One region of the Pseudomonas sp. SMN11 genome, then DNA from elsewhere that is predicted to be linked to it. Evidence: predicted binding sites of a transcription regulator. Region 1 holds the regulator's gene; the other holds the start of a gene.
The links. The regulator sigma-54, encoded in region 1, starts transcription at its own class of promoters, with help from an activator protein. The targets are predictions, from matches to a motif close to ANTGGCATNNANNTTGCTNT.
Positions count from the first base shown of each region.

Region 2: a site for sigma-54 is predicted at 1,826-1,845, ahead of ACLEJU_RS09775 (CmpA/NrtA family ABC transporter substrate-binding protein). Genes of this name have one in related genera too.

Region 1 covers NZ_JBKGGW010000012.1:115,997-120,267, reverse strand. The annotation lists gene lptC (LPS export ABC transporter periplasmic protein LptC) at 1-228, shown strand, start outside; gene lptA (lipopolysaccharide transport periplasmic protein LptA) at 215-742, shown strand; gene lptB (LPS export ABC transporter ATP-binding protein) at 743-1,468, shown strand; gene ACLEJU_RS13360 (RNA polymerase factor sigma-54) at 1,645-3,138, shown strand; gene hpf (ribosome hibernation-promoting factor, HPF/YfiA family) at 3,217-3,525, shown strand; gene ptsN (PTS IIA-like nitrogen regulatory protein PtsN) at 3,538-4,002, shown strand; gene rapZ (RNase adapter RapZ) at 4,005-4,271, shown strand, end outside.
Region 2 covers NZ_JBKGGW010000007.1:165,185-169,455, forward strand. The annotation lists gene ACLEJU_RS09770 (ANTAR domain-containing response regulator) at 1-571, opposite strand, end outside; gene ACLEJU_RS09775 (CmpA/NrtA family ABC transporter substrate-binding protein) at 583-1,785, opposite strand; gene ACLEJU_RS09780 (quinone-dependent dihydroorotate dehydrogenase) at 1,912-2,937, shown strand; gene rmf (ribosome modulation factor) at 3,034-3,249, opposite strand; gene rlmKL (bifunctional 23S rRNA (guanine(2069)-N(7))-methyltransferase RlmK/23S rRNA (guanine(2445)-N(2))-methyltransferase RlmL) at 3,813-4,271, shown strand, end outside.

The sequences.
Region 1 (4,271 bases):
CTGATCGACCAGGTACGGATTGCCCGCACCGACGAAAAACAGCGCGATACCATCATTACCAGCTCGCGCATGACCGTATTCCCGCAGAAGCAATATGCGCAGACCGAGCAAGCCGTTAGAATCGACGGCGCCGGTGGCACAACCACAGGCAAGGGAATGAAAGCGTATTTGAAAGAAAGCAAGATCGACTTGCTCTCTAACGTAAGAGGACAGTATGAGGCTCGTTAAAACCCTCCCCCTTTTGCTCAGCCTGAGCGCAGCAGCACTGGGAAGCGCGAGCGCCTTCGCCCTGCCGAACGACCGTGACCAGCCCATCCGCATCCAGGCCGACAACGCGCACCTGGATGACAAGCAGGGCGTGGCCACCTACACCGGCGACGTGATCATCACCCAGGGCTCGATGATGATCAAAGGCAACACCGTGACCATGACCCGTGCCGCCAATGGCGACATCGACGTGGTGACCTCGGTGGGCAACCTGGCGTACTTCGAGCAGCAGCAGACTGCGGCCAAGCCTGACAAGATGAAAGGCTGGGCGGTAACCATCCAGTACCAGGCGCAGAAAGACACGGTGATCCTCACTGACCGCGCCAAGGTCGAGAACGAAGGCAATACCACCGAAGGCGAAAAGATCGTCTACAACACCAAGACCCAGGTTGCGACCGCCGGTCGTGGTGGCAACGTGACTCAACCACGTCAGCGCATCGACATGGTGATCCAGCCGAAGAAGAAGGCCGAGTAAATGGCAACCCTCAAAGCCCAGCACCTGGCCAAGAGCTACAAGGGGCGGCAAGTCGTGCGTGATGTCAGCCTGTCGATCGACAGCGGGCAGATCGTCGGCTTGCTCGGCCCCAACGGCGCCGGCAAGACCACCTGCTTCTACATGATTGTGGGGCTGGTCCAGGCCGACCAGGGGCGCGTACTGATCGACAACCTCGATGTCAGTCACCAGCCTATGCACGGCCGCGCCCGCGCCGGTATCGGCTACCTGCCGCAGGAAGCCTCGATCTTCCGCAAGCTGTCGGTGGCCGACAATATCATGGCCATTCTCGAGACCCGCAAGGACATCGACCGTGAAGGCCGACGCAAGGAACTGGAAAGCCTGCTGCAGGAGTTCCACATCAGCCACATCCGCGACAACCTCGGCATGAGCCTTTCCGGTGGCGAACGCCGCCGCGTCGAAATTGCCCGGGCCCTGGCTACCGCACCGAAGTTCATCCTGCTGGACGAACCGTTTGCCGGTGTCGACCCGATCTCCGTCGGCGACATCAAGCAGATCATCCACCACCTCAAGGCCAAGGGTATCGGTGTGCTGATCACCGACCACAACGTCCGTGAAACCCTGGATATCTGCGAGACCGCCTACATCGTCAACGACGGTCGACTGATCGCCGAAGGCGACGCCGAGACCATCCTTGCCAACGACCTGGTCAAGGAGGTCTACCTGGGCCACGAGTTCCGACTCTGATCCCCGGGACCTGCCTGGAGCACTGGCATTAACGCCCTGTCGGGGCTTAAGTTGTTACAGTGCTCTAGGCAAACGCTACAATTTGAGGCATAAAACTTGCTTGAATTTGGCGCTCCGGCGCCCTCGTGTAGTGGATGGCGCATGCGCGCCGGCGAACAAGGTATTAAGCCCCAGCCATGAAACCATCGCTCGTCCTAAAAATGGGCCAGCAACTGACGATGACCCCGCAGTTGCAACAGGCCATCCGCCTACTTCAGCTCTCTACCCTGGACCTCCAGCAGGAAATCCAGGAAGCGCTGGAGTCCAATCCGATGCTCGAACGTCAGGAAGACGGCGACGACTTCGACAACAGCGACCCGATGGCGGACAACGCCGAAAACAAGCCGGCCGCCGAAGTCCAGGAAAACAGCTTCCAGGAAAGCACCAGCAGCGCCGAAACCCTGGAAGACGGTGAGTGGAGCGAGCGAATCCCTAACGAGCTTCCAGTCGACACCGCCTGGGAAGATATTTATCAGACCAGCGCCAGCAGCCTGCCGAGCAACGATGACGACGAGTGGGACTTCACCACCCGCACATCGGCCGGCGAAAGCCTGCAGAGCCACCTGCTGTGGCAGCTGAACCTGGCCCCGATGTCCGATACCGACCGCCTGATCGCCATCACCCTGATCGACAGCATCAACGGCCAGGGCTACCTGGAAGATTCCCTCGAAGAAATCTGCGAAGGCTTCGACCCGGAGCTGGACATCGAACTCGACGAGGTAGAAGCGGTACTGCACCGCATTCAGCAGTTCGAGCCGGCCGGTGTCGGCGCCCGCTCCCTGGGCGAGTGCCTGCTGCTGCAATTGCGTCAACTGCCTGCCGGCACGCCCTGGATGAGCGAAGCCAAGCGCCTGGTCACCGACTTCATCGACCTGCTCGGCAGCCGCGACTACAGCCAGCTGATGCGCCGCATGAAGCTCAAGGAAGACGAACTGCGCCAGGTGATCGAGCTGGTGCAGAGCCTCAACCCGCGGCCCGGTTCGCAAATCGAGTCGAGCGAGCCGGAATACGTGGTGCCTGACGTGATCGTGCGCAAGGACAGCGACCGCTGGCTGGTCGAGCTGAACCAGGAAGCGATCCCGCGCCTGCGGGTCAACCCGCAGTACGCAGGTTTCGTTCGCCGCGCCGACACCAGCGCCGACAACACCTTCATGCGCAACCAGCTTCAAGAGGCACGCTGGTTCATCAAGAGCCTGCAAAGCCGTAACGAAACGCTGATGAAGGTCGCCACGCAGATCGTCGAGCACCAGCGCGGCTTCCTCGACCACGGCGACGAAGCGATGAAACCGCTGGTCCTGCATGACATCGCCGAAGCAGTGGGCATGCACGAGTCGACCATTTCGCGGGTGACCACGCAGAAATACATGCACACCCCGCGTGGCATCTACGAACTGAAATACTTTTTCTCCAGCCACGTCAGCACCGCCGAAGGCGGAGAATGCTCATCTACGGCTATCCGCGCGATCATCAAGAAACTGGTTGCCGCGGAAAATCAGAAAAAGCCATTGAGTGACAGCAAGATCGCTGGTTTACTGGAGGCACAAGGCATCCAGGTAGCCCGTCGCACCGTCGCCAAGTACCGCGAGTCCCTCGGCATCGCACCGTCGAGCGAGCGCAAGCGACTGATGTAGCCCCCGGATGTGCCACAGCGTTTGTGGGGCAGGTGCAAGACCTGCCTCTTTATGCACGGGCAACAAAGGAGAAGCTGTATGCAAGTCAATATCAGTGGACAGCATGTAGAAGTCACCCAGCCACTGCGCGATTACGTGCTTGAAAAGCTCGCTCGCGTGGAGAGTCACTTCGACAAGATCACCAACGTGCAGGTCATCATGAAAGTCGAGAAGCTGCAGCAGAAGGTCGAGGCGACCCTGCAGATTCCAGGCGGTGAAGTGGTTGCCAACGCGGAACACGAAGACATGTATGCAGCGATCGACGCCTTGGCCGACAAGCTCGACCGCCAACTGAAAAAACACAAGGAAAAACAGCAAAGCCTGCTGCAAGGTGCAGCCGCCCGCTGATCCCTCTCATCCATGATCCGACTTGAAACCATCCTGACCCCCGGCCGTTCCCTGGTGAACGTGCCGGGCGGCAGCAAGAAGCGCGCCCTGGAAAAGGTCGCCAACCTGATTGCCGAGCAAGTGCCCGAGCTTGCGATGCAAGACGTCTTCGAAAAGCTCATCGCTCGCGAAAAACTGGGTTCTACCGGCTTTGGCAATGGCATTGCCATTCCCCACTGCCGACTTGAAGGCTGCTCTGCCCCGGTAAGTGCACTGTTGCACCTGGACGCGCCGATCGACTACGACGCCATCGATGGCGCCCCGGTGGATCTGCTGTTCGTCCTGCTGGTGCCAGAGGCGGCCACCGATGCCCATCTTGAACTGCTGCGCCAGATCGCCAGCATGCTCGATCGCAAGGAGGTCCGCGATCGCCTGCGTGCCGCCGGTAGCAGCGAGGCCCTGTACCAGGTTGTCCTGGACGCACAGAACGAGCACTGAATATGCGCCTGATCATCGTCAGTGGCCGGTCCGGCTCCGGCAAGAGCACCGCCCTCGATGTACTGGAAGACAACGGTTTCTACGTCATTGACAATCTGCCGGCCGGGCTGCTGCCTCAGCTGGCAGAGAACGCGCTGATGAACACCGAGCTGTTGCAGCCTCGGGTGGCGGTCAGTATTGATGCACGCAACTTGCCAAGCCATCTGTCACGCTTCCCCGAACTGCTCGAGGAGGCCCGCGCACGCCACATCCAGTGTGATGTGCTTTAT
Region 2 (4,271 bases), on a different contig from region 1:
CGAGCATTTCATGCATGGCGATGATCTGCTCGGCCACCTGAATGAGCTTCTGCTGCCGGCTCATGGCCTGCCGACGCATCAGGGTGTAGGCCTGTTCCTCGTTGCAGTCCTTCATCTTCATCAGCAGCCCCTTGGCCTGCTCGATACGCTTGCGTTCGGCCAGCTGCTGGTCGCGGGCCAACAGCTGGGCCTTGAGCGCCTGGTCGCTCTCGAAGCGCGCCATGGCGACATCGAGAATGGGCTGCAATCGCGCCGCATGGATGCCTTCGACGATATAGGCGCTGACCCCGGCCTGGATCGCCTGGCGCATCACCGCCGGGTCATGCTCGTCGGTGAACAGCACGATGGGTCGCGGCTGGTCGCGACTGACCAGCACCACCTGCTCCATCACGTCACGGTCGGGTGAGTCGGTATCGATCAGCACCACGTCCGGGCGCACCGTTTCGACGCAGGCCGGCAGGTCGATGGTCAGGTCTGGCGCCTCGATCACTTCGAATCCGGCTTCGCGCAGTGCGGCCTTGAGGCGGCCAACCTTCTTCTGGGTGTCGTCGATCAGCAGGATGCGCAGCATGGTGATGGCCCTCACAGACCGACTCGGGCATCGGGCGCATGGCCCAGGGCGTGCAGGCGGAAGCTGCGGGCATAGGCATACGGATCCGTGCCATCCCAGCGGGTGCCGTCGATCAGCAGGCTGCTGCGCATGGCTGACTCGGCGCAGGGCACGCCGAGTGCGTCGGCAGCCTCGCGGTACAGCGCCAGTTGCTGTACCTGGCGAGCAACGCCGAGGTAGTCGGGGTCGTCACGCAGCAGGCCCCAGCGGCGGAACTGGGTCATGAACCACATGCCGTCCGACAGGTAGGGCAGGTTGGCGCGGCCCTGGTCGAAAAGGCGCAGGGCGTGCCGGTCGTGCCAGGCGTTGCCCAGGCCGTCCTGATAGTCACCCAGCAGGCGCGGCTCGACATTTTCGACCGGTGTGTCGAGGTAGGCGCTACCACTGAGCAGTTGCGCGGTGCTGCGCAGGTTCTCCGGGCTCTGTTCGATGAACCTGCTGGCAGCAAGCACCGCCTTGACCAGTGCGCGTGCGCAATTGGGGTTGTGCTCGACGAAGGTGCGGGTGCAGGCCAGTACCTTCTCCGGGTGGTCAGGCCAGATCGACTGGCTGCTGGCCAGGGTGAAGCCTTGGCCCTGGCTGACGGCCGCAGCGGCCCAAGGCTCACCGACGCAGAAACCGTCGATGCGCCCGGCCTGGATATGCGCCGCCATCTGTGCCGGTGGCACCACCACGCTGCTGACGTCGTGCAACGGATGGATGCCTTGGCTGGCGAGCCAGTAATACAGCCACATGGCATGGGTGCCGGTGGGAAAGGTCTGGGCGAAGGTCAGCCGTGCGCCCTGCTGGTGCACCAGTTGCGCCAGTGCCTCAGGGCTGGTCACGCCCTTGCGCTGCAGGTCCGGCGACAGGTTGATGGCCTGGGCGTTCTGGTTCAGCCCCATGAGCACCGCCAGGTTGGTTGCTGGCACGCCACCGATCCCCAGGTGCACGGCGTAGACCAGGCCGTAGAGGCAATGGGCGGCGTCCAGCTCGCCGCTGGCCAGCTTGTCGCGCAGGCCGGCCCAGGAGCCCTGGCGTTTGAGGTTGAGGGTCAGGCCGTATTGCTGGGCGAAGCCCTGGGTGGCGGCGACCACCACCGAGGCGCAATCGGTCAGGGCCATGTAGCCGATGTTGAGGCTGGGTTTTTCCGGTGCGTCGCTGCCGTTTACCCAGGCTAGAGGTGCTGTATTCACGAAGGCCTCGGCCGAATTGAAAAGGCTGTAGGCAAGGGAAGTAGCAACCCATGTGCCAAGCCCCTGTCATGCCGGGCGCGCGCTGGCTATAATCGCTGCCTCACTCACCCCGAGTCTTGCCCGCCCATGTATACCCTGGCCCGCCAGCTGCTGTTCAAGCTTTCCCCGGAAACCTCCCATGACCTGTCCCTGGACCTGATCGGCGCCGGTGGCCGGCTTGGGCTCAACGGCGTGCTGTGCAAGCAGCCGGCCGCGTTGCCGGTGACCGTGATGGGCTTGAACTTCGCCAACCCGGTGGGGCTGGCGGCGGGCCTGGACAAGAACGGCGCGGCCATCGACGGCTTTGCCCAGCTGGGTTTCGGCTTCGTCGAGATCGGCACCGTGACCCCGCGTCCACAGCCGGGCAACCCCAAGCCACGCTTGTTCCGCCTGCCGCAGGCAACGGCGATCATCAACCGCATGGGCTTCAACAACCTGGGTGTCGATCACCTGCTCGAGCGCGTGCGTGCTTCGCGCTACGACGGCGTGTTGGGCATCAACATCGGCAAGAACTTCGATACCCCGGTCGAGCGTGCGGTCGATGATTACCTGATCTGCCTGAACAAGGTCTATCGCGAAGCCAGCTATATCACCGTCAACGTCAGCTCGCCGAACACCCCGGGCCTGCGCAGCCTGCAGTTCGGCGACTCGCTCAAGCAGCTGCTCGATGCCCTGGCCGAACGCCGTGAGCAGCTGGCCGCCGAACAGGGCACGCGCGTGCCGCTGGCGATCAAGATCGCGCCGGACATGAGCGACGAGGAAACCGCACTGGTGGCCTCGGCGCTGATGGAGTCGGGAATGGATGCGGTGATTGCCACCAACACCACCCTGGGTCGCGAAGGTGTCGAAGGGCTGGAGCATGGTGGCGAGGCCGGCGGCCTGTCGGGTGCGCCAGTGCTGCAGAAGAGCACCCACATCGTCAAGGTGCTGGCGGGCGAGCTGGGTGGCAAGCTGCCGATCATCGCCGCCGGTGGCATTACCGAAGGCCGTCATGCGGCAGAGAAGATCGCCGCTGGGGCGAGCCTGGTGCAGATCTACTCGGGCTTCATCTACAAAGGGCCTGCATTGATTCGCGAAGCGGTGGATGCGATCGCGGCAATGCCCAAGGCCTGAAGGCGGGCATAAAAAAGGGCCCCTTCAAGGGGCCCCTGGGCCGAAGCCCGCCGCCCGGATAGGGCGCGCATGGTAACTCGAATTCAGTGTCCTCGTTCAGCCAACGGCGTGATTTTCGTTGAGTCTATGGATGCCAGCGGTGCCAGTCATTCCGTCCCAGTTATCGCCGCGACCTTCGCGCCAGCCGTTGATCCAGGCTTGGCGAACTGAAGGAAGAGTAAAGGGGCAAAGTTCGCGGGATTTGCCGGTGACCCCGTATTGGTAGCCACGTGAATATGCTCTTTCCAACGGATCACGCTTAAGTCTTCTCATAGGGTGTTGCCCTCACTTGTTGACTGTAATGTCCCGTCGGCCTCTCCGAGGCCGGGCAGAGTCTTTCTGCCGGTTTTGCGCTCGCTGCCGGCGTGGCGAGCTGAAAGTGCCGCCTCGTTGCGAAGCGGCCTGAGACCAGTTCTATCGAATGCAGGTCACCATGTGAATGATCGATTTGTCATAAGCACGTAACCTTTCCAAGGGTGAGGGGATAAGTAAATAAATGCGACTCAACCCTGTTTGACGTTGAGCCCGCTGTGATCAGGGTTTGCCGAACCTTGACGTCATTTCGCCAGCGTTGCTGCGGGATGACAGAAATATTTGGTAATGCGACGAAGGGTCACACTGGCCCCAAAGTCGACGGAAATTATTGGTACTGCCTGATGATCTAAGCTGTTTTTGCCACCTGGCGAGCAGCGGATCGATCAGGCGGCCCGGCCCCCCGGTTGCGCTGAAGCAGCGGGGAAGGCCACTCGGACGCTTGCTGGAAGGGCGTTCGGGCAAACATCGGCCAGGCGATGCGTCGCCTCGTCACTTACATAGCCCAAGGCGCTGGAATACTCATGTCGGACCGTTTCGAACTCTATCTCACCTGCCCCAAAGGCCTGGAAGGCCTGCTTGCCGAAGAGGCCCGAGGCCTCGGCCTCGATGATGTGCGTGAGCACACCTCGGCCATTCGCGGCGCCGCCGACATGGAAACCGCCTACCGCCTGTGCCTCTGGTCGCGCCTGGCCAACCGCGTGTTGCTGGTGCTCAAGCGCTTCTCGATGAAGAACGCCGACGACCTCTACGATGGCGTGCACGCCGTCGACTGGGCCGACCACCTGGCTGCCGACGGTACCCTGGCGGTGGAATTCAGCGGCCATGGCTCGGGCATCGACAACACCCATTTCGGTGCGCTCAAGGTCAAGGACGCGATCGTCGACAAGCTGCGCAACCGGGAGGGCCTGCGCCCGTCGGTGGAAAAGGTCGACCCGGATGTGCGCGTGCATCTGCGCCTGGACCGTGGCGAGGCGATCCTC